3 regions of the Pantoea eucrina genome follow, and region 2 is predicted to be linked to each of the others. Evidence: predicted binding sites of a transcription regulator. Region 2 holds the regulator's gene; each other region holds the start of a gene.
The links. Region 2 encodes Fur, which represses iron uptake genes when iron is present. Its sites were predicted from a motif close to ATAATAATGAGAACNACTATCAA; they were not measured.

Region 1 (10,437 bases), 340 kb from region 2:
ACTGCCTGAGATGACGGGCGTGCGCGATCTGAAAGGGCTGCAGGGCATTAACCTCAGCCGGGCATTATTACATTTGCTGACATGGTCGCAACGTCAGCGGCTGGATAGTGCGCTGCCAACTCACTACACTGTGCCGACCGGAAGCCGCCTGCCCATCCGCTATCACGCAGAGAATCCGCCCGCGCTGGCCGTTCGCCTGCAGGAGATGTTTGGCGAGGCGCAGAATCCGGCTATCGCTGAGGGCCGCGTGCCGCTGGTGCTGGAGCTGCTGTCACCGGCGCATCGTCCGCTGCAGATCACCCGCGATCTGGCGGCGTTCTGGCGCGGCGCGTACCCCGAGGTGCAGAAAGAGATGAAAGGGCGCTACCCCAAACATCCATGGCCGGACGATCCGGCCAGCGCCCTGCCAACAAGGCGCACCAAAAAGTTTTCCCCGTAACCCTGTGGATCGAATTCAGAGGGTTCTGCCATGCGCCGCGGGAGAAAGCAGTTAGAGTAACGGCCGCAGCTACCGCTATGCCTGGAGAGAAGAGAGTATGTCTGGGAACGATCGCGAACCTATTGGGCGCAAAGGAAAAGCGCCAAAGCCGCCGCGCACTACCGCGCGGCGCGGGCACCGCAAAGAGCCTGATGGCCACATCGGGCAAACTGATATTGATGAAGATTATGAGGAGAGCGCTCCGGTGCCACCGAAAAGTAAAGGAAGGGGTAAAGGCCCGCAGCGCGGCAAGCGCCGCTGGTTAGGCTGGCTCATTAAGCTCTTCCTCGTTGTTGTTGTTGTGATGGCGGCCTGGGGCGTCTATCTCGACTCTGAGATCCGCAGCCGTATTGATGGTAAAGTCTGGCAGCTGCCTGCCGCCGTCTACGGGCGCATGGTCAGCCTTGAGCCTGGCATGGCCTATGATAAGAAAGAGATGATTGCGCTGCTGGAAGGTACGCAGTATCGCGAAGTGTCGCGCATTACGCGTCCGGGCGAGTTCAGCGTCAAGGGCAATACCATCGATCTGCTGCGCCGGCCGTTTGATTTTCCTGACAGCAAAGAGGGACAGATCAACGCGCGTCTGACCTTCAGCAACGATGAGCTCTCCGGTATTAAAAATCTCGATACCGGGCGCGACTTCGGTTTCTTCCGTCTCGATCCGCGCCTGATCACCATGCTGCAGTCGCCTAACGGCGAACAGCGTCTGTTTGTGCCGCGTGCCGGCTTCCCGGATCTGCTGGTCGATACGCTGATCGCGACCGAAGATCGTCACTTCTATGAGCATGACGGGATCAGCCCTTACTCGATCGGCCGTGCATTTCTGGCCAACATCACCGCCGGAAAAGCGGTACAGGGCGGCAGTACGCTGACGCAGCAGCTGGTTAAAAACCTGTTCCTGACCAATGAGCGCTCACTATGGCGTAAAGCGCGTGAAGCCTATATGGCGGTGATCATGGATGCGCGTTACAGCAAAGATCGCATCCTTGAGCTCTACCTCAATGAGGTCTATCTCGGTCAGGCCGGTAACGATCAGATCCGCGGCTTCCCGCTGGCCAGCCTCTACTATTTCGGGCGTCCGGTTGATGAGCTCAGCCTCGATCAGCAGGCGATGCTGGTCGGAATGGTAAAAGGCGCCTCGCTCTACAACCCGTGGCGGAATCCAAAGCTGGCGCTGGAGCGACGTAATCTGGTGCTGCGTCTGCTGCAGCAGCAGCAGGTGATTGACCAGGAGCTGTATGACATGCTCTCGGCGCGTCCGCTGGGCGTACAGCCAAAAGGCGGCGTGATCACCCCGCAGCCCGCCTTTATGCAGATGGTGCGTAATGAGCTGCAGGCGAAGCTGGGCGACAAGGTAAAAGATCTCTCGGGCGTGAAAATTTTCACCACGCTCGATCCGGTTTCACAGGACGCGGCTGAAAAGGCGGTAGAAGAGGGGATCCCCACGCTGAAGAAACAGCGCGGGCTGAAAGATCTGGAAACCGCCATGGTGGTGGTAGACCGCTTCAGCGGTGAAGTGCGTGCTATGGTTGGCGGTTCCGATCCGCAGTTTGCCGGCTATAACCGCGCGCTGCAGGCGCGCCGCTCTATCGGCTCGCTGGCGAAACCGGCTACCTATCTGACCGCGCTGAGTCAGCCCAACAGCTACCGGCTGAACAGCTGGATCGCGGATGAACCGATTGCGCTGAAGCAGCCCAACGGCAGCGTCTGGAAGCCAATGAACGACGATCGTCGCTTCAGCGGCAAGGTGATGCTGGTGGATGCGCTGACTAACTCCATGAACGTGCCAACGGTTAATCTGGGCATGACGCTGGGGCTGGATGCGGTAGTGGATACCTGGAATAAACTGGGCGTGTCGAAAGATCAGCTACATCCGGTGCCGGCGATGCTGCTGGGCGCGCTGAACCTGACGCCGGTGGAAGTGGCGCAGGCGTTCCAGTCGATCGCCAGCGGCGGCAACCGTGCTGACCTGTCGGCGGTGCGTTCGGTCATCGCTGAAGATAGCTCGGTTCTGTTCCAGAGCTTTCCGCAGGCGCAGCGCGTGGAGCCTGCTCAGGCGGCCTATCTGACGCTCTATACCATGCAGCAGGTGGCGGAACGCGGTACCGCCCATGCTCTGGGCGCACGCTATCCGAAAGCGCACCTGGCGGGCAAAACCGGGACCACCAACGATCTGATCGACAGCTGGTTTGCCGGTGTTGACGGTAAAGAAGTGGCGATTACCTGGGTCGGACGTGATAACAACCAGACGTCGAAACTCTATGGCTCCAGCGGTGCGATGCAGATTTACCGTCGCTATCTCGATAATCAGGCGCCGATGCCGCTGGTCCTGACGCCGCCGGAGGATATCACGCAGATGAACGTTGATTCTGCGGGTAATTTCGTCTGCGGATCTGGCAGCAGTACCTGGCGTTCACTGCCGGTCTGGACGCTGGATCCGGCCGCACTCTGCCAGCAGCAGATGGAGCAGCAGCAGGTGTTCCAGCAGCAACAGCAGCAGCAGCCTGAGCAGCAACAGCAACAGCAGCAACAGTCGCAGAATGAGCAAAAGGATTCTGACGGCGTGGCGGGCTGGATCAAAGATATGTTTGACAGTAAATAAGTCATCCCTTCATACAGGGCGCTCCGGCGCCCTTTTTTTTGCCTCCGGTTTTTTATCCGCGATCAATCGATGCTGCAATCAGGCAGTAATTGCGGCAATCGCGCAGATTACATCTTGCAGATCGCGCGCAGCTTCGCCTAGAATCTTTGCGTCTGATAATCATTATCGTTTTCATTCGCCCGCATTGTTCATCTGTTGAGAGACTCCTTCATGAGTGCGCGAACTACTTTTTTCCGGCCGGAGCTGACGCCTCGTCGCCCGCTGGCTTTATTTATTGCGTTAACACTGGGTACGCTGAGCGCGCAGGCGCTGGCAGAAGAGACTGTTGTTGTCACCGCTGCCGATACCGGCACGGTGGCACAGGAGAGCGCCTGGGGCCCGGCCCCGACCATTGCGGCGAAGCAGAGCGCCACCGGCACCAAAACCGATACGCCGATTGAAAAAAACCCGCAGTCGGTTTCGGTGGTGACGCAGGAAGAGATGGCGATGCATGCCGTCACCAGCGTTAAAGGGGCATTCAACTATACCCCTGGCGTACTGACCGGTAACCGCGGCAGTTCGGACGTGATTGATGCACTCTCAATTCGCGGCTTCAGCGAAACCAACACCAATCAGTATCTGGATGGCCTGAAACTGCAGGGCGACAACTACTCAGAATTCGCCCTCGATCCCTGGTTCCTGGAGCGTGCGGAGCTGCTGCGCGGCCCGGTATCGGTGCTCTATGGAAAAAGTAATCCGGGCGGCGTAGTGGCGCTGGTCAGCAAGCGCCCCACGCAGGAGACGCTGCATGAAGTGCAGTTCCAGATGGGCAATGACAATCTGTTCTCAACCGGCTTCGATTTCGGCGGCGCGCTCGATGACGCAGGCGTCTACAGCTATCGTCTGACCGGCCTCGCGCGCAGCGCTGATGCGCAGCAGGCGATGAACAAAGAGAAGCGCTACACCATTGCGCCTTCATTCAGCTGGCGTCCGGACGAAAATACGCGTTTTGACCTGCTGACTTACTTCCAGAATGAACCGGAAACCGGCTATTACGGCTGGCTGCCGCGCGAAGGCACGGTGGTGGGCATCACCCGCCCGGACGGCAGCAGTTACAAACTGCCGACCCATTTTGATGAAGGCGAAGAGAGCAACAAGATTTCGCGCAACACCAAAATGGTCGGGTACAGCGTTGAGCATAGCTTCAGCGATACCTGGACGGTGCGGCAGAACCTGCGCTATGCCGAACTGCGTACGGATTACCGCAGCATTTATGGCTTCGGTTATAACCCTGATAATCAACGTATTACCCGTAATGCGGCATTCTCGAAAGAGAAACTCAACCAGTTCGCGGTTGATACGCAGGCCCAGGCTAACTTTGCTACCGGTGATTTAGCTCATACCTTGCTGCTGGGCGTTGATTTCCAGCGCACCCGTAACGACATTGATGGTCAGTTTGGTGTCGCCAGTGGTCTTAGCCCATTCAATCCGCAATATGGTGATGACAGCTATACCCCTTATACCAATCCTTATCAGCATTTAAATCAGCAGCGCCAGACTGGCCTGTATGCGCAGGATCAAATGGAATGGAACCGCTGGGTGTTAACACTCGGTGGCCGCTACGATTACGCGATGAACTCCGTTACCGATCGGGTGGAAAATTCCGTAGACCGTCAGAATGATCAGGCATTTACCTGGCGCGGCGGGGTTAACTACGTATTCGATAATGGTATTGCACCTTACTTCAGCTATAGCGAAGCGTTCATCCCGAATGCTGGTGCGACAGGGAACGGTCAGGCGTTCGATCCTTCACGCGCTAAGCAGTATGAGGCAGGCGTAAAATATGTGCCGAAAGATCGTCCGATTGTTATGACGGCCGCTGTGTATCAGCTCACCAAAACCAAAAACCTGACGGCCGATCCTGATAATCCGCAGTTTAGCGTGCAGAGCGGCGAAATCCGTTCACGCGGCGTGGAGCTGGAAGCGAAAGCCGCGGTGAACGCCAGCATCAACCTGACGGCGGCTTACTCTTATACCGATGCGGAATACACCGAAGATAACTTGCTGAAAGGCCGCACGCCGGTGCAGGTGCCGAAGCACATGGCATCGCTGTGGGGCGACTACACCTTCCATGACACGGCGCTATCGGGCGTAACTATCGGTGCCGGTGTGCGTTACGTCGGTGAAAGCAAAGGATTGTATGCCAGCGGTAGCAACGCGAACCAGAACTTCGATGTCGCCGCTTACACCACGGTAGACGCCGCGCTGAAGTACGACCTGGGTCGCTTCGGCCTGCCGGGTTCGACTGTGGGCGTCAACGTCAACAATCTGTTCAATCGTGACTACGTCGCCAGCTGCTACCGCGACTACGCCTGCTACTGGGGCGCTGAGCGCCGTATCGTGGGTACCGCTACCTTCCGTTTCTGAGACTGATATCCGGGCGCGCTGCGCCCGTTAGCCAGGGAGTACCATGCTGCATTCGCACTACGCCGAAACCACTTTTGCGCTGGATAGTGCCAGCTTTCACGTGCCGGGGCGCACGCTGCTGCATCCGCTGTCGCTTACGTTTACACCGGGAAAAGTGACCGCACTGATTGGCCATAACGGCTCGGGAAAATCGACCCTGCTGAAAATGCTGGGGCGCCATCATGCTGCGACGGCAGGAGAAGTGCTGCTGAACGGCGAACCGGTGGCGCACTGGAACAGCAAAGCGTTTGCACGTCAGGTGGCCTATCTGCCTCAGCAGCTGCCTGCGGCAGAAGGCATGACGGTGCGCGAACTGACGGCGATGGGGCGCTATCCGTGGCACGGTGCGCTGGGACGTTACGGCGCGGAAGATCGCAACCGGGTTGAGGAGGCGATTGCGCTGGTGGGGCTGAAACCCTTTGCCGGCCGTCTGGTGGATAGCCTCTCCGGCGGCGAGCGTCAGCGCGCCTGGCTGGCGATGCTGGTGGCGCAAAATAGCCGCTGCCTGCTGCTGGATGAGCCGACGTCGGCGCTGGATATTGCGCATCAGGTTGAGGTGCTGGCGCTGATCCAGCGGCTGAGCCGCGAGCGCGGACTCACCGTGATTGCCGTGCTGCACGATATCAACATGGCGGCGCGCTACTGCGACAGGCTGGTGGCGCTGCGTCAGGGCGAGGTTATCGCCGAAGGGGAACCGGCGGCGATCATGCAGGCTGACGTGCTGGGCACGATCTACGGTATTCCGATGGGCATACTGCCGCACCCGCAGGGCGGCGCGCCCGTCAGTTTTGTTCGCTGAGGAGCAGGGATGATCTCACTGACCCGTCGTCGTCTGCTGACGGCGCTGGCGCTCTCGCCGCTTATGCAGTGCGCGCCGCTGCGTGCTGCCGTGCCGGACAATTCACGCATTCTGGCGCTGGAGTGGCTCTCAGCTGAACTGCTGATGGCGCTGGGCGTGGCACCGCTCGGCGTGGCGGATGTACACAACTACAATATCTGGGTTGGCGAGCCGCCGCTGCCCGCCAGCACCGTCGATCTTGGCCTGCGTGGTGAACCTAATCTGGAGCTGATGACGCAGCTGGATCCCTCGCTGATCCTGTACTACAGCGGCTTTGGTCCGTCAGCAGAAACGCTGCAGCATATCGCCCCGACGCTGGGTTTTTCGCTTCACAGCGGCGACGGCAAGCCGTTCAGCGCCGCGCAACACTCGCTGCGGCAGCTGGGCGCGCACATTGGACGCGAGGCGCAGGCGGAGCAGCATCTGCAGGAGACCGGACAGCAGCTGGCGGCGGCACGGGTGCGCCTGCAGGGATGGGCCGGACGACCAATCCTGCTGATGTCGCTGCTCGACAGCCGGCACGCCATTGTTTTCGGGCAGAACAGCCTGTTTCTGGATGTCATGCAGCGGCTCGGTCTTACCAGTGCCTGGCAGGGTGAAACCAGCTACTGGGGCAGCGCGGTCATCGGCCTGGAGCGGCTGGCTGAAGTGGGCAACGTTGAGGTGCTCTGCTTTGACCACGATAATCAGCGCGATATGCAGCAGGTGACCCGCACCGCGCTGTGGCAGGCGCTGCCGTTTGTGCGTGCTGGCCGCTTCCGGCGCGTGCCGGCCGTATGGTATTACGGTGCCACGCTGGCAGCCCTGCGATTTGTACGCGTGCTGGAAAGCGCGCTGGAGTCCCGTTAATGCGTATCTCTCTTTTTCCCGCCGCGCTGCTGAGTGCGATATTTGCTATCGCTCTGCTGCTGACCTTTATCAACCTGCAGCACGCGCTGCCGCTGGCGCAGTGGCCGCAGGCGTTTTTGACGCCCGATATCGATGCGATTCGCCAGATGGTCTTTCACTACAGTCTGCTGCCGCGTCTGGCACTGGCGCTGCTGCTCGGCGCCGGACTGGGACTGGCGGGCCTGCTGTTTCAGCAGGTGCTGCGTAATCCGCTGGCAGAGCCTGCCACGCTGGGTATCTCCTCCGGCGCTCAGCTGGGCATTACCGTTGCCACGCTGTGGCAGCTGCCGGGTGGTGAGCTTACGCAGCAGTTTGCGGCGACAGGTGGTGCGCTGCTGGTCGGCGTGCTGGTGTTTGGCGTGGCGTGGGGCAGACGGCTTTCACCGGTGACGCTGATCCTCGCCGGACTGGTTCTGAGCCTGTATGCCGGCGCGGTCAATCAGGTCTTTGCCATCTTTAATCACGATCAGCTGCAGAATATGTTCCTCTGGAGCACCGGGGCGCTTAATCAGCTCGACGGGCACAACGTGGCGCTGCTCTGGCCCCGGCTGCTGCTGGCGTTTGTGCTGACGCTGGCGCTGCTGCGTCCGCTGACGCTGATGGGACTGGATGATGGCGTGGCAAAAAATCTTGGCCTGTCGCTTTCCATCGCGCGCGTTGCCGCGCTGGCGCTGGCAATTCTGCTCAGCGCGCAGCTGGTGAACATTGCCGGCATTATCGGTTTTATTGGGCTATTTGCGCCGCTGCTGGCAAAAATGCTGGGTGCGCGGCGGCTGCTCAGCCGCATTCTGCTGGCTCCGCTGATTGGTGCACTGCTGCTGTGGCTGGCCGATCAGTCGGTGCAGTTGCTCACGGTGTACTGGCGTGAGATTTCGACCGGCACGGCGACGGCGCTGACCGGGGTGCTGCTGCTGCTGTGGCTGCTGCCGCGGCTGCGTGCCGGCTCTCAGCCGCCGGAGATGAACGCCGGGGATCGGGTGCCGGCCGAGCGTCAGCGTGTGCTGCGCTGGGTGCTGACGGGGCTGGCGGTGCTGCTGCTGCTGACCGTTGCGGGTATCAGTTTTGGCCGTAACGCTACGGGCTGGGCATGGGTAAGCGGTGACATGCTGCAGCAGCTGCTGCCGTGGCGCGCACCGCGCGTGCTGGCGGCGCTGGCGGTGGGAATGATGCTGGGCGTGGCGGGTACGCTGATCCAGCGTCTGACCGGCAACCCGATGGCCAGCCCGGAAGTGCTGGGTATCAGTTCCGGGGCGGCGTGCGGCGTGGTGCTGATGCTGTTTTTTGTGCCGGGCGATGCGCTGGCGTGGCTGCTGCCGGCAGGGATAGCCGGAGGCGCGTTAACGCTCGGCGTCATTATGCTGGTTGCCAGCCGGGGGGGCTTTTCGCCGCAGCGTATGTTGCTGGCGGGGATGGCGCTGAACAGCGCGTTTGCCACGCTGCTGATGCTACTGCTGGCGAGCGGCGATCCGCGCATGGAGGGGCTACTGAGCTGGATCTCCGGCTCCACCTATAGCATCACGCTGTCGCAGGCGCTGCAGAGTGCGGTCATCGCGCTGATACTGGTCGCTTTGGCGCCTCTGGCAAGCCGCTGGCTGACGCTGCTGCCGCTTGGCAGCGCCACCGCCCGCTCCGCGGGGATGTCACTGACTGCCTCACGATTGCTGCTGCTGCTGCTGGCCGCCGCGCTGACCGCCGCCGCGACGCTGACGGTCGGACCGCTGAGCTTTATCGGGCTGATGGCACCGCATATTGTGCGTATGCTCGGCTTCCGGCGCGCGCTGCCGCAGATGATGATGGCTGGCGTAACCGGCGCCGGGCTGATGCTGGTGGCTGACTGGTGCGGCCGGATGCTGGCGTTTCCGGATCAGATCCCGGCAGGGCTGATGGCAACCTTCTTTGGCGCCCCCTATTTCATCTGGCTGCTGCGCCGCGCGTGACAGAAAAAAGGTGCGCCGTGGCGCACCTTTTTGTTATGGCCTGCCAGGGCAGGGCGGGTCGCTCCTCAGAGCAGTCCGGCGTTACAGCTGGGCAAAGCAGCGACGCGCTGCGGCAACGGTACGCTCAATATCTTCCGGCGTGTGCGCCAGCGACATAAAGCCCGCCTCGTAGGCGGAGGGGGCCAGGTAGATCCCCTCGCTCAGCATCAGATGGAAGAAGCGCTTAAAACGCTCTGTGTCACAGCGAGTGACATCTGCATAGCAGGTCACGCTTTCAGCATCGGTGAAGAACAGACCAAACATGCCGCCCACGTGGTTTACCACCAGCGGGATATTTTCCGCCTGCGCGGCAGCCAGCAGGCCCTCAGCCAGCTGCGTGGTTAGCGCGGTCAGCGTGGCGTGCGTGCCTGGCTGAGCAATCTGCGTCAGGCAGGCAAAACCGGCTGCCATCGCAATCGGGTTACCCGACAGCGTGCCCGCCTGGTAGACCGGACCTGTAGGTGCCAGCGCTTCCATCACGTCGCGACGGCCACCAAATGCGCCGACCGGCATGCCGCCGCCGATGATTTTACCGAGGCAGGTAAGGTCAGGCATCACGTTGTAGTAGGTCTGCGCGCCGCCCAGCGCCACGCGGAAACCGGTCATCACCTCATCAATAATCAGCAGGGCACCAAACTCGTCGCACAGCGCGCGCAGGCCTGGCAGGAAGTCAGGCTGCGGCGGGATACAGTTCATGTTGCCGACAACCGGTTCCACGATGATACAGGCGATATCGTCCGGATACTCTTCAAACGCCGTGCGGACAGAGGCGAGATCGTTATAGGTGCAGGTCAGCGTATGGCGGGCAAAGTCAGCCGGCACGCCTGGGGAGTTCGGCTGACCCAGCGTGAGTGCACCGGAACCCGCTTTGACCAGCAGGCAGTCGGCATGACCATGGTAGCAGCCCTCAAACTTGATAATTTTATCGCGATGGGTAAAGCCGCGCGCCAGGCGGATGGCGCTCATGGTCGCTTCCGTACCGGAGTTCACCATGCGCACCATATCCATACCCGGCATCAGCTCGCACACCAGCTCCGCCATTTTCACTTCCATCTCAGTCGGCGCACCAAAGCTCAGGCCGCGCGCGGCAGCCTCAATGACCGCGTTGCGGATGGTCGCGTTATTGTGGCCCAGTACCATCGGGCCCCAGGAGCCGACATAGTCGATATAGGCTTTACCATCTGCGTCATACAAAAAGGCGCCATCGGCG
Region 2 (10,437 bases):
GAAACAGATATGGATCTGATCGTCGCCTTGCTTCACCAGCCTCAATGCCGGACGCGGTGTGGGCAGGCCGATAGCCATCTCAGGACAGACGGGCTCGTAGCGCACAAATTGCGCGAGTTCGTCCGTTGCAAAGGCAAAACGCTTGTGGCCGCCATCAAATCGGACGCTATCCCCGAGCAGGCAGGCACTGATGCCGACAGGAATTTTCTCGCTCATACTTGTACAACCTCCAGAATCTTGTAGAGGTTTAAGTGTAGCGCAAATGACGATGAATGGCAGGATGTAGCAGGCGCTATAAGGAAAATTTTGTCAAAAAAAGCGGCCGCTTCGGGTAAAAGCGTCCGCCTCAGTCAGAAAAACTCTGTTACCAGTAAATACCGCCAGCGATTTCGGACTGCGCCAGCCATACCGGCTGGGTACTGGTTTTGCACCAGATGCGGTGCAGGTAGCTATAAAAACGCGCACGATCGCGGCGGAATAGCATAAAAGGAAGCGCCGCAACGCCTGCAATCAGCACCAGCGTGCGCCGTATAACGATTTTTGGCAGTGAATAGCGTTTATCCATTGCGTTCCTCCTGAGCAATCTGTTGTAAAGTGTGATCTGCCGCAAATATTACTCCTGGCTGCTCACTTTTGCTACTCATCAGACCACTTATTCTGAACTTTTTTTGACCATTTTTCCGCTTCAAAGAATGGCGTTACAACAGTGTGAATAACGGGTTATTTTATTGGGGTAAATCGCTGCGCGGACGCCGCTGCGGTTTATTGCTAAAGTAGAGAAAACCGTGTCGCAGGAGCCCACGTGACAACCATTTTGATTGTGGAAGATGAAAAAGAGATCCGCCGTTTTGTACGCCTGGCGTTAGAGAGCGAAGGCGTAAAAATTGTCGAAGCTGAACAGCTGCAGCGTGGTCTGATTGAAGCGGCAACGCGCAAGCCCGATCTGGCGATCCTCGATCTCGGCCTGCCTGACGGTGATGGCATCGCGTTTATTCGTGAAGTACGCCAGTGGAGCACTATGCCGGTTATTGTGCTTTCAGCCCGCAGTGACGAGCAGGATAAGATCGCAGCGCTGGACGCGGGTGCGGATGATTATCTGACAAAACCGTTTGGCATTGGCGAACTGCTGGCCAGGGTGCGGGTGGCTTTACGTCGTCATCAGGGCAGTCAGCCCGATGCGCGCGTGCTGTTTGGTGAAGTCTGCGTTGACCTTGCTGCACGCCGTATCACCCGCAGCGGTCAGGAAGTGCATCTGACGCCAACCGAGTTTCGCCTGCTCAGTCTGCTGCTGAATAACGCCGGCAAGGTGCTGACGCAGCGCCAGCTGCTGAATCAGGTCTGGGGCCCCAATGCGGTGGAACACAGCCACTATCTGCGCATCTATATGGGCCACCTGCGTCAGAAGCTCGAAGAAAACCCGACGCAGCCTGCTCACCTGCTGACGGAAACCGGTATCGGCTACCGTTTTATGCCATAAAAAAAGGCCGCAGCAGCGGCCCTTTTCACGGTATCACCCTCAGGCGTTCTTCAGAACTTCGCTGACAATTTCCACCGCTTCTTTCTCAATCAGCTCGCGATGCTCAGCGCCAAGGAAGCTTTCGCAGTAAATCTTGTAAGCATCTTCAGTGCCGGACGGACGCGCGGCAAACCAGCCGTTCTCCGTCATGACTTTCAGTCCGCCAATAGATGCGCCGTTACCCGGAGCAGCCGTCAGGCGTGCGGTAATCGGATCGCCCGCCAGCGTATCAGCGCTGACCATCTCTGGTGACAGCTTTGACAGCGCGGCTTTCTGTGCCGAGGTCGCAGACGCCTGCAGACGATTGTAGCTTGGCGCACCAAAGCGCTCCGCCAGCTCATCATAGTGCTGCTGCGGATTTTTACCGGTCACCGCCGTGATTTCAGCGGCCAGCAGGCAGAGAATAATGCCATCTTTATCCGTTGACCAGGCTGAACCATCAAAACGCAGGAAGGAAGCCCCCGCGCTCTCTTCGCCGCCAAAGCCAAAGCTGCCGTCGAACAGGCCATCAACGAACCACTTAAAGCCCACCGGTACTTCTACCAGCTTGCGCCCGATATCATTAACCACGCGGTCGATCATCGCACTGGAGACCAGCGTTTTGCCCACGGCAACATCACTACCCCACTGCGGACGATGCTGGAAAAGATAGTTGATAGCGACGGCCAGGTAGTGGTTTGGATTCATCAGGCCAGCTGGCGTGACAATACCGTGACGGTCATAATCGGGATCGTTGCCGAAGGCCAGATCAAACTTGTCTTTATACGCCAGCAGACCCGCCATCGCGCACTCTGATGAACAGTCCATGCGCACCACGCCATCTTTATCCAGATGCATGAAGCGGAAGGTCTGGTCGATAGCGTCATTAACGATGGTCAGATCGAGGTTGTAATGCTCAGCGATACGCTGCCAGTAAGCCATACCTGAGCCGCCAAGCGGATCTACGCCAATTTTCAGTCCCGCTTTCTGAATCGCCGGGAAGTCGATAACCTGCGCCAGTCCTTCAACATAAGGCTGAATCAGATCCTGCTCAACAATGTGGCCGCTCTGCCACGCCTGATCCAGCGGCAGACGTTTCACATCCTGCAGACCGCCTTTGATCAACTGGTTAGCGCGATCTTCCACCACTTTTGTGACGTTGGTATCAGCCGGCCCACCGTTTGGCGGATTGTATTTAATGCCGCCATCTTCCGGTGGATTGTGTGAAGGGGTGATCACAATGCCGTCAGCCTGCGCGCCGCCGCGTTTGTTATGCTCCAGAATAGCATTGGAGATAGCGGGCGTTGGCGTGTAGCCGTTATCCTGCTGCACGATGACATCCACACCGTTCGCCGCCAGCACTTCCAGTACTGACAGAATAGCGGGCTCAGAGAGCGCGTGCGTATCTTTGCCCACGTAGCATGGACCCGTAATACCGTTCTTTTTGCGCTCTTCGGCGATCGCCTGTGCGATAGCCAGAATGTGCTCTTCATTGAAGCTGTGACGTCCCGCGCTGCCGCGGTGGCCAGATGTGCCAAATTTCACCGCATGGTCCGGGTTAGCCGCATCCGGCTTCAGGACGTAATACTGCGAGGTTAATTGTGCAACGTTAATCAAATCGCTCTGCTGGGCAGGCTGCCCGGCACGGGGGTGATTGGCCATTGGCGCTTCTCCCTGACGCTTCAGTTTAAATGGTGCCGCAAACTTTCTCTGTCAGCTCCGGAGGGAACTGCATAGCCAGCATGATGTGCTCCACCATGCTGCATTTACGGCCTGTATTGGTGTTTGTGATGACCCAGTAAGGTGTACCTGGCACATGCTTAGGTTTGGTATGCGTGCCATTTTGCAGCAGCGTATGCTCATCACCGGCAAAATAGACGCGCGTACGTCCCTGCAGCGATGCGGTAGCATCGGCAAATGCATCAGGATCGAGACGATAGAGCGTTGACAAAATCAGCATAAAGCGGTTAACCGCTTTTTTCTGCTCGGCATACTCATCTGACAGCATCAGCTCGCGCATGGCACGCACGCGGTCCTGCGGACGCGCTTCAGGCTCTGCTGCTGCTGTCGCCTCTTTTACCGGGGCCGTTACTGCTGGCGCTGCTGCAGCGCGCGAGCTGGCGGTAAATTTCAGCATGCGACGCAGTATGTCTGAGGCGCTTTCACCGATGTGCTGCGTGTGGCTGGCAATATAACGGTAGAGTTCTTCGTCAACTTCAATCGTTTTCATCTTATTCCGTACGAGTCTGGCAACTAGCAGAATCCCGCATTCTGCAACGCCCTTACCGGTAGCGGGCACGCAGAGAGCCTGGGATCTGACATATTGATTATAAAGTTAAATCCGCAATAGCTGATAGCGCTGGCAACGTTTACGGGCAAAAGTCAGAATATGCCCTAATACCTGGCGACCGCCACCCGGACAGGTAGAATCATGATACCCTAACCCACGCTCTCAACTGTAAGAACTTTAGCCATGATTTTGAATGCCCGTCTGCAAACTGCACAATCTGATTCTCACAGCGCACCGGTTTTGCTTATCCATGGCCTGTTCGGCAGCCTGGATAACCTTGGCGGGCTGGCGCGTGGCGTAGCCGATGCGCGTACTACGCTGCAGGTGGATGTGCGCAACCACGGTTTATCGGCGCGCAGCAACAGCATGAGCTATGCTGCAATGGCGCAGGATATGGTTGATACACTGGATGCGCAGCAGATCACGCAGGTTGATGTGATTGGCCACTCGATGGGGGGCAAAATCGCTATGGCACTGAGTGCGCTGGCGCCTGAACGCGTTGGCAAGCTGGTGCTGATTGATATCGCTCCCGTTGACTATCAGACGCGCCGGCACGATGAGATCTTTGCGGCGATTCGCGCGGTATCCGCCGCCGGCGTGACGCGCCGCAGTGAAGCCGCAGCGGTGATGCGACAGTTTATCCCTGAAGAGGGGATCATTCAGTTTATCCTGAAGTCCTTTGCTGAAGGAGAATGGCGGTTCAACGTGCCGGTATTATGGGATAACTACGCGACGATATCGGGCTGGGAACCTATTCCCGCCTCGGCTCATCCGGCGCTGTTTATTCGCGGCGGCGACTCTCCTTATCTGGATAATCACTATCGGGCCGCGCTGCTGGCCCAGTTTCCTGAGGCGCGGGCGCAGGTCATTGCCGGTGCCGGGCACTGGGTGCATGCAGAGAAGCCTGATGCCGTGTTACGTGCCGTGCGGCGCTTTTTTACGCTCTGAAAGCAAAAGCTTACTGCGCTATGTTTAAGATTGGCGTCACGTCTGACGCTGGAGTATGATGTCGCGCTAAAATTTTGCCACGGTGGTCAGACACTGTGGCTGGCCGATAATGTGTTTAATCGCGCGGCGCCGTTCGCGCCCACTCAGTTTCGCAAATCATGGCAAAAGAACAGACAGACCGTACCACGCTTGATCTCTTTGCAGACGAGCGACGACCGGGCCGCCCGAAAACCAGCCCGCTGTCGCGCGATGAGCAGCTGCGCATTAATAAGCGCAATCAGCTTAAACGCGATAAGGTTCGTGGGCTACGGCGCGTGGAGCTCAAAATGTCCGGCGAAGCGGTTGACGCGCTCAATACGCTGGCTGAGCAGCAAAATATCAGCCGCAGCGAGCTGATTGAGCAGATGCTGCTGACGCAGCTCAAACTCATATAATTTATGCAGACCGCACACTGGAACACAAACTCTGCGCTTTGCGCGTTCCGCGCTTTTTCAGGGTCTGCTATCATTCGCTTATCTGTATAGTCTGTTGACTTACTCTCACATTCAGGATTTAAGAGGCTACCTAACCCATGGCAATCGTAGGCATTTTCTTCGGCAGCGATACCGGCAACACTGAAAACATTGCAAAGATGATCCAGAAACAACTGGGTAAAGATGTCGCCGAAGTGCATGACATTGCTAAGAGCACGAAAGAAGATCTGGAAGCGTTTGATATTCTGCTGCTGGGTATTCCTACCTGGTATTATGGTGAGGCGCAGTGCGACTGGGATGACTTTTTCCCGACGCTGGAAGAGATTGACTTCAATGGCAAGCTGGTTGCGCTGTTTGGCTGTGGCGACCAGGAAGATTATGCCGAGTACTTCTGCGATGCGCTGGGTACGATTCGCGACATTATTGAGCCAAATGGCGCAATCATCGTGGGCCACTGGCCTGTTGAAGGTTACCACTTTGAAGCCTCTAAAGGTCTGGCCGATGAGAAGCATTTCCTCGGGCTCGCCATCGATGAAGATCGTCAGCCAGAGCTGACGAATGCGCGCGTCGAGGGCTGGGTGAAGCAGATTTTTGATGAGCTGCAGCTTAAAGAAATTATTGAGGCATAATGTGTTGCCGTTACCCGATGCAGGCACGGTTAACATCGGGTAACGGAATTGCCTATAAAAATAATAGCTACGCTTTTTTAACTTTTCCCTGCAATTCTGTAGAATACCCGCAACGGTTAACGGCTTATTCCTCTGTCAGCAGGCTGAGGCTGAGTGAACTGAGAACCCAGCACTGTATAATCCCGCCGGCGACAGCAAGAGCGTTACTCCCGCCTCTGGTGATTTCTTTAGCATTTGCCTGGTTTCTATTCGCCTGCCCCGGTTCTATAATGAGACGCAAATGAGAATGCGCGTTAACCACACATTCAAGGCTGTTAAGCCGCAAATGACTAGCAAAGTAACAGGACAATATCCGCATGACTGACAACAATTCCGCATTGAAAAAGGCTGGCCTGAAAGTCACGCTGCCCAGATTAAAGATTCTGGAAGTGCTTCAGGAACCCCAGTGCCATCACGTCAGTGCGGAAGATTTGTACAAACGCCTGATCGATATGGGCGAAGAGATTGGTCTGGCCACGGTATATCGCGTTCTGAACCAGTTTGACGACGCGGGCATTGTAACCCGTCATAACTTCGAAGGCGGCAAGTCCGTTTTTGAATTAACGCAGCAGCAGCATCACGATCATCTTATCTGCCTGGACTGCGGTAAAGTGATTGAGTTCAGCGATGAGTCGATCGAAACGCGCCAGCGCGAAATCGCGACCCGCCACGGCATTAAGCTTACTAACCATAGCCTCTATCTGTATGGTCACTGCGAAGTGGGTGACTGCCGGGAAGATGAAACGCTGCATAACGATAAATAACGTCAGCTACGCTGCAAAATAAAAAAACCGGTGCAGGCACCGGTTTTTTTGTTGCTGCAGTTCAGGCGACCAGTGTCTCCTGCAGATAGCGCCAGCGCGGATTTTCCGTTGTGCAGTCCAGCACCGCCAGCGAAATACGGCTGTGGCTCTCGCCGTTCAGTATCTGCAGTTCGCGATACTGAATGGTGACCTCTTTTTGCTGCTCAGAAATGATTGCATGTTCGCTGGTCGCGATGCGCATTCCTTCACGCTGTCCGCACAGGCGGCGAAAAAGATCTTCAACGTCATTCAGATTCAGCTGTCTGCCCTGTGGCGTAACCATCCGGAAATCAGGATGGAAATGCGACAGCAGCAGCCCCATGGTATCGTTGCTGACATCCGCATGATTAAAAATACGTTCAATGAGCTGATGTAAAACCACAACGCTATGTTTGGCTTCCTGAGCGAGGCTTGTCATTATTTTTCCCTTTTTGCTAGCCACAGACCAAGTCCGGAGTGCGCATAGCCTACCTGAAAAAAAGGATTTAACACGGTCAAATGCGTTAATTTTTTTAAAGTCAGACAAGTCGTAAACCCGCATACCAGCTCGATTTTATTTAACGCAGAATAAATGGTTGCCGGGGAGCAAAAGAGGATAATAAAAAAGGGCGAATACTCGCCCTTATATAATTTTATGATGCCGGAAGCGGTTATTATTCGCTGCCGATCTTCGCCCAGGTATCACGCAGGCCTACCGTGCGGTTAAATACCAGCGCTGATGGCTGCGAGTAGACGCTGTCCGCGCAGAAGTAGCCCTCACGCTCGAACTGGTATGGCGAGGTTGCTGCCGCTTCGCGCAGTCCTGGCTCCACAAAGCCCTGCTTGATCTGCAGCGAGTCCGGATTCAGAGTCGCGAGGAAATCCTCTGCCGCGCCCGGGTTAGGCACGCTGAACAGACGATCATAGAGGCGGAACTCAGCGGGCAGCGCATGAATTGCGGAGACCCAGTGGATCACCCCTTTTACTTTGCGGCCATCAGCCGGGTCTTTGCTCAGCGTATCCACATCGCAGGTTGCATAGATGCAGGTGATGTTGCCCGCCTCATCTTTTGCCACGCGCTCAGCGCGAATCACATAAGCGTTACGCAGGCGCACTTCTTTACCCAGTACCAGACGCTTATACTGCTTGTTAGCTTCTTCACGGAAATCTGCGCGATCGATCCACACTTCGCGGCTGAAAGGCACGTCGCGCGTTCCCATCTCCGGCCGGTTAGGATGGTTTGGCATGGTGATGATCTCATCATGCCCGGCAGGCAGGTTTTCAATCACGACTTTAAGCGGGTCGAGCACGGCCATAGCACGCGGCGCATTTTCGTTGAGGTCGTCACGAATGCATGACTCCAGCGAAGCCATCTCAACGATATTGTCCTGTTTGGTGATACCGATGCGGCGGCAGAACTCACGAATTGATGCCGCGCTGTAACCACGACGGCGCAGGCCTGAAACGGTCAGCATGCGCGGATCGTCCCAGCCTTCAACCCGCTTCTCGCTCACCAGCTGCGTCAGCTTGCGCTTCGACATCACCGCATATTCCAGATTCAGGCGCGAAAATTCATACTGCCGCGGATGCACCGGAATCGTGATGTTATCCAGCACCCAGTCATACAGGCGACGGTTATCCTGAAACTCCAGCGTACAGAGCGAATGCGTGATCCCTTCCAGCGCATCGGAGATGCAGTGCGTGAAATCGTACATCGGATAGATGCACCACTTGTTACCGGTCTGATGGTGCTCGGCAAACTTAATGCGGTAGAGCACCGGATCGCGCATCACAATAAAGCTGGAAGCCATATCGATTTTGGCACGCAGGCACGCCTTACCCTCTTCAAAGCCACCATCGCGCATTTTCCGGAACAGCGCCAGGTTCTCTTCGACGCTGCGATCGCGATACGGGCTGTTTTTGCCCGGCGCCGTCAGCGTGCCGCGATACTCGCGGATCTGCTCGGGTGACAGTTCGTCAACGTACGCCAGTCCTTTGTTGATCAGCTCGACAGCATAATTAAACAGCTGATCAAAATAGTCGGATGAGTAACGAATGTTGCCGCTCCACTCAAAGCCCAGCCATTGCACATCATTTTTGATCGACTCGACGAACTCCATATCCTCTTTAACCGGATTGGTATCATCGAAACGCAGATTGCATTCCCCCTGATAATCCTGTGCGATTCCAAAGTTCAGGCAGATCGATTTTGCATGGCCAATATGCAGATAACCATTGGGCTCTGGCGGGAAACGGGTATGCACACTACTGTGCTTACCGCTCGCCAAATCTTCGTCGATGATCTGACGAATAAAGTTCGTTGGGCGGGCTTCAGCCTCACTCATCTCAAAATCCTCAAACAATAACGGGTGATTTTACCTCGAAGTAACGGAGTATGATCCACAAAGCGCTGAAGGGAAACAACCGTTTGTTGGCGCTTTTAAAACAAAAAAGGCAGGAATCGCTTCCTGCCTTATCGGTTAGACGCCCGGGGTTAGTTTTTCACCTCATAGAGCGGCGTTTCGCCGGCAACGACCGTGCCGGTTGCCAGCAGCGTAAGACCTGCGAAGTCGTCGCTGTTGCTGACCACCACCGGACTGATCATCGAGCGCGCGTGAGCGTTCAGATAGTCCAGATCCATCTCCAGGATCGGCTCGCCAGCGGTAACGGTCGCGCCCTCTTCCACCAGCCGGGTAAAACCGCGCCCTGCCAGCGCAACGGTGTCCAGCCCCATATGCACCACTATCTCAACGCCGCTCTCTGTTTCCAGACAGAAGGCGTGATTGGTATTGAAGATTTTCACTATGGTACCGGCAATCGGTGCCACCACGCGGCTATCCGACGGCTGAATGGCCAGGCCATCACCTACCGCTTTGCTGGCGAACGCTTCATCCGGCACCTTATCCAGCGCCACTACATGACCTGATACCGGTGCCAGCAGCGTGGCAATCGCCTTATGTGTAGCCGCGGGCGCAGGCGCTGCTGCTGCCACAACCGGTTTAGCCACAGGCGCAGCGCTGGCGGCCGCCACCGGGCCTTTGGTCAATACGGACTTCATCGCAGTAGCGATACTCTCCGCCTGCGTACCCACAATAATCTGCACGCTCTGCTTATTAAGACGAATAACGCCTGAAGCGCCGATACGTTTTGCCACACCTTCGCTGACCTGTGCGGAATCTTTCACGTTCAGGCGCAGGCGCGTGATACAGGCATCAATATGCGTCAGGTTTTCAGAGCCGCCGACGGCAGCAATATAGCGACGCGCCAGCGATTCAGTCGCCGTTTCACCGCTACTTTCAGGCGTGACATTCACATCATAACCATCGGTTTCATCATCCGCTGCCAGCTCGCGGCCCGGCGTCAGCAGATTAAATTTGCGGATAGTGAAACGGAAGACGACGTAATAGATCACGAAGAAGACCAGGCCCTGCGGGATCAGCATCCACCAGTGCACCGCCAGCGGGTTACGCGACGAGAGCACCATATCTACCAGGCCGGCGCTGAAGCCAAAGCCGGCAATCCACTGCATGCTGGCCGCAATAAACACGGAAATACCGGTGAGTACCGCGTGGATCACATAGAGCACCGGGGCCACGAACATAAAGGAGAATTCCAGCGGCTCAGTGATACCGGTAAAGAATGCTGCGAAAGCGGCTGCCAGCATAATGCCGCCCACTTTTGCCCGATTCTCAGGACGCGAGCAGTGATAGATAGCCAGTGCCGCACCCGGCAGGCCAAACATCATGATCGGGAAGAAGCCTGCCTGGTAGCGACCCGTAAT
Region 3 (10,437 bases), 1.5 Mb from region 2:
GCACGGGTGCGCGCGCAGTGAGGCTATCCCTCTCTCTCTGGCGGGCGGCGGGGCTGATAGCAGCCTTCGCCTGCCTGCCGGCAGATGCGCTGCCTGTGGCAAACTTTCAGGTCGCTGCGTCCATCGTGGCGGGCTGCGTGGTGTCGGGCAGCAATACGGGCGTGTTTGGTACGCTCAACTTTGGCTCGCACTCCGGCGTGGCTACGGGAAACTTCAGCGCAAGCTACCTGCAGAGCACAACGCTGAACCTGGCCTGCACGCCAGGCACCGCCGTCAGCATGAGTATTGACGGCGGCGCTAACTACACCTCTGTCCGCAATCTCAAACACACCAGCAGCAGCAATACCGTTGCCTACCGGCTCTTCAGTAACGCTGCGCTGACTGCGCCTATACCCATTAACAGCGCTATAGCGCTGAACTATAGCAATGCGAATACGATTACGCTGCCTGTTTATGGTCAGCTGACGCTGCCTGGCACCGCGCAAGCCGGAACCTATACCGACACGCTGACCGTCACCCTGAGCTGGTGATGCTGAAAAAAAAGGATGAACCATGAGAAACCTGCGCGCGCTGCTTTTGCTGTTAATCATCCCCTCAGTCCGGGCCGCCAACTCGCTGATGATCTGGCCCATTGACCCCGCCATAGCCTCTGAAGATAAAGCCAGCGAGCTCTGGCTGGAGAACCGCGGCAGCAGCAGCACCATTATGCAGGTACGCATTTTTGCCTGGCAGCAGCGCGAGGGCCAGGAGCAGTATCAGACGCAGCAGCAGGTCGCCGCCAGTCCGCCTATGGTGCGGCTGGAGCCGGGGCAAAAACAGCTGGTGCGCCTGATCAAACAGACGCCGCCTCCTGCCGGTCAGGAGAGCGCCTATCGCGTGGTACTTGATGAGATCCCGTCGCCGCGTAAGCCCGATGATAATCAGGCCGGGCTTAACTTTCAGATGCGCTATTCCGTTCCGCTGTTTGTCTACGGCAGCGGTCTGACGCGCGACAGCGCGAAAGCGGTGCTGAGCTGGCGCGAAGTCAGCAGCGGCGGCAGGCGCTGGCTGGAGCTGACCAACAGCGGCAGCGGCCATGCGCGCCTGAGCAATTTCCGCGCCGGCGGAGCCGCCCTGGGCAACGGCCTGTTTGGCTATGTGCTGGCACACAGCAGCCAGCGCTGGCCGGTCAGCCAGCCTCTGCGCGGAGAGCTGGCAGCCGATGTCAACAACCGCGCCTGGCGCAGTACTGCCGCACGCTAATGACGCCTGCGCCCTCGCGTTATCTGCTGCTGGGCAGCGTACTGATGATCCTGCCCGCGCACGGGCGTGCGGAGAGCTGGTCTGCGCTGCCGCCTCCGCCCGCGCTGGAAAGCAGCGCACAGGGGCAGCAGCTGATGCTGGAGTTAATTATCAATCAGCGCGCGCGCGGCGATATTGTTGCCGTTGAACATCAGCAGGATCATTTCTGGCTGCGCCGCAGCGATCTGCTGCAGGCGGGCGTGGCGGCGGAAAAGCTGCCGGATGAGCGGGTCGATCTTCGGCAGCTGCTTGGCGCGGATGTCACCTATGATGAAACCCGGCAGCGGCTGCTGCTGACGGTGCCGCCGGCCTGGCTGCCGGCGCAGCGGCTCGGGCAGGCTGAGCAGCGTCCCCGCTTTCCGGCGCGCGCCAGCAACGGGGCGCTGCTGAATTACGACGTTTATCTGACCCACACCGACCGGGCCGGCTCACGCCTCTCCTCGTGGAATGAGTTACGGCTGTTCGGCCCGGCAGGACAGTTCTCCTCTAACGGCGTCTATACGCAGCAGCTGAATGGATCGCTCAGCGGTCAGCAGGAGGGATATCTGCGTTACGACACCTGGTTCAGCAATGAGAATGAAGACGCCGCGCTCAGCTGGCGGGTGGGCGACCTTATCACTGACGCCCTGAGCTGGAGCAACAGCGTGCGGCTGGGCGGGGTGCAGATAGCGCGTGATTTCAGCGTGCGTCCCGATTTAGTAACTTATCCGCTGCCTGCCTTCAGCGGCCAGGCGGCGGTGCCCTCCTCGGTCGATCTGTTTATTAACGGCTATCGCAGTGCGCAAACGGCGGTGCAGCCCGGTCCGTGGTCGCTGACCAACATCCCCTTTGTCAATGGTGCCGGGGATGCGGTGATCACCACCACCGATGCGCTGGGGCGTCAGGTCACCACCACGCTGCCCTTTTACGTGTCGGCCAGCCTGTTAAAAAGTGGCCTGTCTGATTACGCCTTCTCTGCCGGCGCTGTCCGGCAAAATTATGGTGTGAAGAGTGCCGACTACGGCGCTGCCGCTGCCAGTGGCTCCTATCGCTACGGTATCAGCGACTGGCTGACGCTGGAGTCGCACGCTGAAGGCAGTGATGACGTTGTCATGGGCGGTGCGGGCGGCCTGCTGAAAGCGGGAAGCCTGGGCGTCATCAACGCGGCGGTGGCGCAGAGCGACGCGCAGAGCCAGAGCGGCACGCAGTACAGCTGGGGATATCAATATAACAACAGCTGGTTCAGCCTTGGCACCCAGCACATTCTGCGCGATACCACGTTCAGTAATCTGGCGCTGATCGGCAGCCGCAGTGAAAGCGCCGACAGCCGCTATTCACTCGCGCGTCGCAGCGCACAATATACGGCCAGCCTGTCGCTCAGCGACTACGGCAGTCTGGGACTCGCTTATCTCGATATCAGCGGCGGCTACGGTGAGCGCACGCGTCTGTGGAACCTGACCTGGAGCAAAAATTTGTGGGGCAACAGCAGTCTCTATATCTCAGCCAGCCGCGATCGCGATCTCGGTAGCTGGGACGGGGCGATTTCACTGGTGATCCCGTTTGGTGAACAGAGCAGCGCGTCTGTGAGCGTGGAGCGCGATCGCCAGGGGCGCAGTAACCAGCGGCTGTATGCCTCGCGGGCAATGCCCACTGAGGGGGGAATCGCCTGGGACGCCTCCTGGGCACGCCAGGGGGGCGACAGCGGCGATTATCGTCAGGGCAGCCTGCGCTATCGCAATAACCGGATCGATACGTCAGCCGGATTCTGGGGCGATGATGACAATACAACGCAATGGGCAGATCTCTCTGGCGCGCTGGTGCTGATGGATAACCGCCTCTTTGCTGCTAATGATATCAACGACGCCTTTGTGCTGGTGAAAACCCGCTATCCCGGCGTGACCGTGCGCTACGAGAACCAGGCGATGGGGAAAACTGACGGCCAGGGCTATCTGCTGGTCCCGGCGGTCAGCAGCTACTACGGCGCAAAATATGATATCGATACGCTGGATCTGCCTGCCAGCGTCGCCGCATCCCGGGTTGAGCAGCGCATTGCCGTGAAGCGTAAAAGCGGTTTTCTGCTCGACTTCCCGATTGAGCCGCTGCGTGCCGCCAGCGTTATTTTGCACGACACGCGCGGTCAGCCGCTGCCGCTTGCCAGTCAGGTGCTGCGCGCAGGTAAAGAGAGCAGCTATGTCGGCTGGGACGGCATCGTCTGGCTGGAGAATTTGCAGGCGCGTAATACGCTGCAGGTTATCACGCCCGATGGCCGCCAGTGTGAAACCACGTTCAGCGTCGCGCGCGGCGAACCAGAGGCGCTGAAAACCTATGGCCCGCTGGTCTGCGCGCTACCTCTCCCGCAGCCCGGCGCCGGTGCGCTGGCGCAGACACCCTCAGCAGGATTACAACATGATTAAGTTACTATTGATGCTGGCACTGCTGCTGCCCGGCGCCAGCTATGCGCTCTGCCCGCTCTCCGCTTCGCCGGCCAGCTTTGGCAGCCAGACCACCTTTTCTGTGCAATCCCAGGTTATCCCCACGTCCGCCAATACGAATGTCAACTGCGGCTCCGCCACGCTTAATCTGCTGGGCAACGACTATATTGCCTATGCGTTTACCGCTGCCAGCTACCTGAACGGGACCCGCGCCACGCTGAAAGCGAGCGCCGGCGGCAGCGATAACGTTCCGATCCAGCTTTGTGTCGACAGCGCCTGCGCCACCGAGCTGCGTCAGGGCAACAGCTATCGCTGGAACGCCTCGGCGCTGCTGGCGCTGGGCAACAGCCTCAACTTCACTATCCCGCTCTATTTCCGCACCGTGCCGGGCCAGGTGATTGCGGCAGGCACATACACCACCACCCTGACGCTGACGGTAAGCTACAGCGTCTGTACCAGCGCCGGCGTGGCCGGTATCTGTCTGGGAACCGTGCAAGCCAGCAGCGGCACCGCCCTGCCGCTGACCGTGACGCTGGTGGTCACCAACGACTGCACCACCATTACCGCCCCGAACCTCAACTTTGGCAGCGCGCCGCTGGCGGGCAGCTTCTCTGCCGTTCAGCAGACCATCAGCGTGGTCTGCTCTAAAGGAAGCACTTATAGCGTCGGGCTGAGCAACGGCAATAATTTCAGCGGCACCGCGCGGCAGATGGCAAACGGTGCCAGCCGGCTGGCCTATGACATTTATAAAGACGCGGCCACGACCTCGCGCTGGGGACCCTCCGGCAGCGATCGCTGGAGCAGCACAACGTCAACCTCGCTTAATCCCGATACGGTAACGCGCAACTTTACCTACACGGCCCGGATACTGACGACGCAGGCGACGCCGGCAGCCGGAAACTACACGGATAACGTGGTGGTGGACGTGGCGTTTTAGCGGGGAGAGAGCCGGCCGCAGGGCGCGGCCGGAAAAGCATCAGAGTGAGGCGCTGGCGGGCGTTACCGCGTGGCGCTGCTGATACTGTCTCACCATCCGGCCAATCAGCAGTGTGCCTGCCAGTCCGCAGACGGCAGCAAATGAGAGCCAGATGCCGGGCATCGCTTTATCGCCGGTGGCATGAATAAGGTAGCTGGAGATGGCTGGCGTAAAGCCGCCAAACAGTGCGGTCGCCAGGCTGTAGGCCAGGGAAAAGCCGGATGCGCGCACCTCTGCCGGCATAATCTCTGCCAGATAGACCACCATGGCACCGTTGTAGCTGGCATAGAGAAAAGAGAGCCACAGCTCCGCTTCGACCAGATGCGCAAAGCTCGCGGAACCGGTGAGCCAGTGCAGCACCGGCCAGGCCGTCAGGATCATCAGCACGGTAAAGATAATCAGCAGCGGCCGCCGTCCGACCCGATCGGAAAGTGAACCCATAACCGGCAGCCAGAACAGATTGGATATCCCGACAAACAGCGTCACCAGAAAGCTCTGTTTATCGCTCATCATCAGCACCGTTTTGCCAAAGGTCGGCGTGAAAGCGGTGATCATGTAGAACATAACAGTGGTGGTGACCACCATCAGCATGCCCGCCAGCACCAGCGCCCAGTTCTGTCCGACTGACCGTACAATCTGGCGCATCGAAGGATGCGTTTTACGCTGGCTGAACGCCTCTGTCTCTTCCAGCATGCGGCGGATCCAGAACAGAAACGGCACAATCATACAGCCCACCACAAACGGAATACGCCAGCCCCATTCGGTAACGGCCTCTTTCGCCAGCAAATGATTCAGCCCCAGTCCCAGCAGCGCGGCGAAGATCACCGCCACCTGCTGACTGCCCGACTGCCAGCTAACCCAGAATCCTTTACGCCCTTCGGGCGCAGCTTCTGCCAGATAGACCGAGACGCCGCCGAGTTCTACCCCCGCGGAGAAGCCCTGCAGCAGGCGTCCGAGCAGGATCAAAATTGGTGCCGCGGCGCCAAGCGTGGCGTAACCCGGCACCAGCGCAATGGTCAGTGTGCCAATCGCCATCAGCCCCAGCGTCAGCAGCAGGCCTTTGCGCCGGCCGTGATGGTCGATATAGGCACCCAGCACAATGGCGCCCAGCGGACGCATAAGAAATCCGGCGCCGAAGGTCATCAGCGTCAGCATCAGAGAGGCAAAGGGATCGTCGCCGGGAAAAAAGGTTTTCGCGATGGCGGTGGCGTAGTAGCCAAAGACCATAAAATCATACATCTCAAGGAAGTTACCGCTGGTAACGCTAAAGATGGTTTTCGCCCCGCTGCGCGCAGGCTTTTGCAGAGATAACTGGCTGCTCATACTGTCCTTCCTGGTTTTTTACCCGTTGTAGCCTGCTCAGCCAGGAATGAATGTGATCTGAATCACCATTGTGCTTTACAAAGACTGACAAAAGGTAACAGAAAATTAACAATGCGGCGCGGTCCTGACAGCAGCTCTGCAGAAAGCAGGTATAAAAAAAGCCGCTGTTATCAGCGGCTTTCTCTGAGTCAAAACAGTCTGGCTATTTGCCGGCCGTTTCCATTCCCATCAGGCCAATCTTCAGATAGCCCGCCGCGCGCAGCTGGTCCATCACCGCCATCAGCGTGGCATAGTCCACTGACTGATCGGCCTGGAAGAAGATAGTGGTCTGCTTATCTCCCGCGGTCTGCGCAGTCAGCGCGTTTACCAGCGTCTCTTTCGTCACCGCATCATTGCCGATATAGATCTGCTTATCCGCTTTGATTGAGAGATAGACCGGCTTCTCCGGGCGCGGCTGCGGTGCGCTGGTGGACGCTGGCAGGTTAACGCGTACATCCACCGTTGCCAGTGGTGCCGCCACCATAAAGATAATCAGCAGCACCAGCATAACGTCGATAAACGGCGTGACGTTAATCTCATGCATTTCGCTGTCGCCAGCGGCCTCATCGTTTAAACGCATCGCCATAATGATTATCCTGCGCGCAGCTTATGCGTAGCGGCCGGACGGCTGGTTTCCGCCGCGACGTGCGCCGTGCCGAGATCGAGATCGCGGCTTTGCAGCAGCAGCACCTGGGCTGCGACGTCACCCAGCGACGCTTTATAACTGGCAATCATGCGCGCAAAAACGTTGTAAATAACCACGGCAGGAATAGCGGCAACCAGGCCGACTGCTGTCGCCAGCAGCGCTTCAGCAATGCCAGGCGCGACCACGGCAAGATTGGTAGTCTGCGTTTTAGCGATGCCGATAAAGCTATTCATAATGCCCCATACGGTACCGAACAGGCCGATAAAAGGCGCCACGGAACCGATGGTTGCCAGAAAACCATTGCCGCGCCCGGCATGACGACCGAACGCCCCTACCCGACGCTCAAGGCGAAAACTGGTGCGATCCTTGATGCCCGCCAGATCGTCTGTGCCCGCTGACAGCGTCAGCTCCTCGCGCGCATCGGCCAGCAGTACAGCACTGTGACTGCTGGCTTTAAAGCTCTCTGCCGTACGGTAAGCGTCAGCCAGCGAGCGTGCTGCGCCCAGCGCCTGCTGCTCTTTTTTCAGGCGACGTTTCGCGGCGCTCAGTTCAGCATATTTGCCAAAAAAGATGGCCCAGGTCACGACGGATGCCAGTAACAGGCCAATCATGACAATTTTAACCACGATGTCGGCATGCTGGTACATCCCCCAGACGGAGAGGTCTGTCTGCATTAAATCACTGGCTACCACGCTGCATCTCCAGATTCTGTTGTAGAGTTCACGACTGAAGAGACGATCATAGCAAAAAAAAGGATCTAAGTGATAGTCGTTCTCATTACTATTTACAAAGCAGCGCCTGCTGCTGCTGTGCCTTCGCCACCGGGCTGGTGCCACTCTGATAATCGGTAAACAGGCTCAACCCCTCCCCTGATTCGTGGTAACGTGAATGCTTTGTAAGATGGGTCAGGACAGGCAGTGATGGCTACGAAAAAACTGGATACCGCGCTGGTGAGCGCAGGACGTAATAAACGTTATACGCAGGGCGCGGTGAACAGCGTAATACAGCGCGCCTCATCCCTGGTTTTTGATACCGTCGCGGATAAACAGCGCGCCACCGCCGGGCGGGCTGAAGGCGAACTCTTTTATGGCCGTCGCGGCACGCTTACGCACTTTTCGCTGCAGGATGCGATGAGCGAACTGGAAGGTGGCGCAGGCTGTGCACTCTATCCCTGCGGCGCAGCCGCCGTTGCCAACGCCATTCTGGCGTTTGTTGAAGCGGGCGATCACGTGCTGATGAGCGGAGCGGTCTACGAACCGACGCAGGATTTCTGCAGCAAAATCCTCACCAAAATGCAGGTCACCACCACCTGGTTTAATCACTGCACTGGCAGTGAGATCGGTGAACTGGTGCAGCCCAATACCCGCGTGGTGTTTCTTGAGTCGCCGGCGTCGGTGACGATGGAAGTGCAGGATATCCCGGCGATTGTTGCCGCCGTACGTGCCAAAGCGCCCGAGGCGATTATCATGCTGGACAACACCTGGGCGGCGGGCGTGCTGTTTAACGCGCTGTCGTTCGGGATTGATATCTCTATCCAGGCCGGCACCAAATATATCATTGGTCACAGCGACGCCATGATTGGCACCGCGGTGGCCAACGCCCGCTGCTGGCCGCAGCTGCGTGAGAACTCTTACCTGATGGGGCAGATGGTCGATGCGGATACGGCCTATATGGCGAGCCGCGGTCTGCGCACCTTAGGCACCCGCCTGCGCCAGCACGAAGAGAGCGCGCTGCAGGTGGCGGAGTGGCTGACTGGCCGGCCTGAAGTGGCGCGGGTCAATCATCCGGCGCTGGCGCAGAGCCCGGGACACCGTTTCTGGCAGCGCGACTTCAGCGGCAGCAGCGGCCTGTTTTCATTTGTGCTGCATGAGCGGCTGGATGCGCAGCAGCTGGCAAATTATCTCGATCGCTTCCATCATTTCAGCATGGCCTATTCGTGGGGCGGTTATGAGTCGCTGATTCTGGCCAGCCAGCCCGAAGAGCTGGCGGCGATTCGCCCGGCAGGCGGCGTCGACTTTACGGGCACGCTGATACGTCTGCATATCGGTCTGGAGCACGTCAGCGACCTGCTGGCCGATCTGCAGGCGGGTTTTGACCGCTTAACGAATTAAACCAACCTTTAACCATCCGTGGCTCGCCGTGTCAGATCAACGCGCCGGCGGCTGCGGAGGGCTACTATAAAAGCCTTGTAACTCGACGGGATAGCAGATGGGTGTTTTACATGAGATTGTCCAGGCGCTCTGGCATCAGGATTTTGCTGCGCTGGCCAATCCGGATGTCGTATGGATCGTCTACGGCGTGATGTTTCTGACGCTGTTTCTGGAAAATGGCTTGCTGCCGGCGTCGTTTCTGCCGGGTGACAGCCTGCTGCTGCTGGCGGGCGCCATGATTGCTAAAGGCGTAATGGACTTTGTGCCGACCATGGTGATCCTGACCACTGCCGCCAGCCTCGGCTGCTGGCTGAGCTATCTGCAGGGGCGCTGGCTGGGCAATACAAAGCTGGTCAAAAGCTGGCTGATGCATCTGCCCGCGCAGTACCATCAGCGCGCCTGGCATCTGTTTAACCGCCACGGCCTGATGGCGCTGCTGGTGGGCCGTTTCCTGGCGTTTGTGCGCACGCTGCTGCCTACCATGGCGGGTATCTCCGGACTGCGTAACAGCCGTTTTCAGCTGTTTAACTGGTTAAGCGGCGTGTTGTGGGTCGGCATTGTCGTTACGATGGGCTACGGCATCAGCCAGGTGCCGTTTATCAAGCGGCATGAAGATCAGGTTATGGCTATTCTGATGATCCTGCCGCTGGTGCTGCTGTTTACCGGGCTGGCCGGCAGCATTGTGGTGATCTGGAAAAAACGCCGTCAGAAAACCTCTTAATTATCACGCCGCGTCAAACGGCAGCGTCTGCACCGTTTGACGCGCGCGGCTGACCTCTTCACCCGGCGTTGTGCCAAACAGCCGTTTGAACTCCCGGGAAAACTGTGACGGACTCTCATACCCTACCCGCAGCGCGGCTGTACTCGCCTTTACGCCATCCTGCAGCATCATCAGCCGCGCCTGATGCAGACGATAGCGTTTGAGGTACTGCAGCGGGGACGTCTGCGTTACCGCCTTAAAGTTGTGGTGAAAAGCGGACACGCTCATGTTGACCTCGGCCGCCAGCGTCTCAACGCTCAGGCTGCCGGCAAAGTGCGTTTCTATCCGCCGCAGCGCGCGCGCAATCTGACTGAACTGCGTCTGCCGGTTAACCAGCGACAGCAGCGCCCCGCCAATCGGACCGGTGAGCACATAATAAAGGATTTCCCGTACCAGCTGCGGGCCAAGCACCCGTGCATCGCGCGGATGGCTCATCACATCCAGCAGCCGCTCTGCGGCACACAGCATCTCTTCGCTCAGCCAGGCAGAATGAATACCCGAGGTCTGCACCGCGGGCTGAAACTGCTCATCGTCACCGATATCCAGCAGCAGATCCTGCAGCGAAGCGGTATCCACGCTCAGACACATGCCCGCCAGCGGCGCATCGGGCGTGGCTTCCGTTTCGCACTCAACCGGCAGCGGCACCGTCAGCATCAGATATTTACTGGCGTCATAGTGAAAGACCGTGCTGCCGAGATAGCCGGTTTTGCGTCCCTGAAACAGGATCACAATGCCGGGCTGATACATCATCGGCGTACGCGGCAGCGTTTCGCTGGCGTAAATGAGCCGGACATTTTTCACTGCACAGTGCGGTTTTTGCGGGTCGCACATTAGCGCGACAACCCGGCGGG

Region 1: a site for Fur is predicted at 3,233-3,255, ahead of fhuA (ferrichrome porin FhuA). Genes of this name have one in related genera too.
Region 3: a site for Fur is predicted at 7,438-7,460, ahead of exbB (tol-pal system-associated acyl-CoA thioesterase). Genes of this name have one in related genera too.

Annotation. Positions count from the first base shown of each region.
Region 1 covers NZ_CP083448.1:620,576-631,012, forward strand. Annotated here, with positions in the region: gene hrpB (ATP-dependent helicase HrpB) at 1-439, shown strand, start outside; gene mrcB (bifunctional glycosyl transferase/transpeptidase) at 537-3,080, shown strand; gene fhuA (ferrichrome porin FhuA) at 3,291-5,486, shown strand; gene fhuC (Fe3+-hydroxamate ABC transporter ATP-binding protein FhuC) at 5,530-6,324, shown strand; gene fhuD (Fe(3+)-hydroxamate ABC transporter substrate-binding protein FhuD) at 6,334-7,212, shown strand; gene fhuB (Fe(3+)-hydroxamate ABC transporter permease FhuB) at 7,212-9,188, shown strand; gene hemL (glutamate-1-semialdehyde 2,1-aminomutase) at 9,270-10,437, opposite strand, start outside.
Region 2 covers NZ_CP083448.1:962,342-972,778, reverse strand. Annotated here, with positions in the region: gene LAC65_RS04540 (YbgA family protein) at 1-216, opposite strand, end outside; gene LAC65_RS04535 (YbfA family protein) at 365-565, opposite strand; gene kdpE (two-component system response regulator KdpE) at 803-1,477, shown strand; gene pgm (phosphoglucomutase (alpha-D-glucose-1,6-bisphosphate-dependent)) at 1,517-3,157, opposite strand; gene seqA (replication initiation negative regulator SeqA) at 3,183-3,725, opposite strand; gene ybfF (esterase) at 3,969-4,733, shown strand; gene ybfE (LexA regulated protein) at 4,892-5,167, shown strand; gene fldA (flavodoxin FldA) at 5,305-5,835, shown strand; gene fur (ferric iron uptake transcriptional regulator) at 6,192-6,638, shown strand; gene LAC65_RS04495 (hypothetical protein) at 6,700-7,095, opposite strand; gene glnS (glutamine--tRNA ligase) at 7,331-9,001, opposite strand; gene nagE (N-acetylglucosamine-specific PTS transporter subunit IIBC) at 9,151-10,437, opposite strand, start outside.
Region 3 covers NZ_CP083448.1:2,835,038-2,845,474, forward strand. Annotated here, with positions in the region: gene LAC65_RS13425 (Csu type fimbrial protein) at 54-530, shown strand; gene LAC65_RS13430 (fimbrial biogenesis chaperone) at 553-1,242, shown strand; gene LAC65_RS13435 (fimbria/pilus outer membrane usher protein) at 1,242-3,674, shown strand; gene LAC65_RS13440 (Csu type fimbrial protein) at 3,667-4,629, shown strand; gene tcuC (MFS transporter) at 4,669-5,991, opposite strand; gene exbD (TonB system transport protein ExbD) at 6,194-6,616, opposite strand; gene exbB (tol-pal system-associated acyl-CoA thioesterase) at 6,622-7,350, opposite strand; gene metC (cystathionine beta-lyase) at 7,597-8,787, shown strand; gene LAC65_RS13465 (DedA family protein) at 8,885-9,547, shown strand; gene LAC65_RS13470 (AraC family transcriptional regulator) at 9,551-10,437, opposite strand, start outside.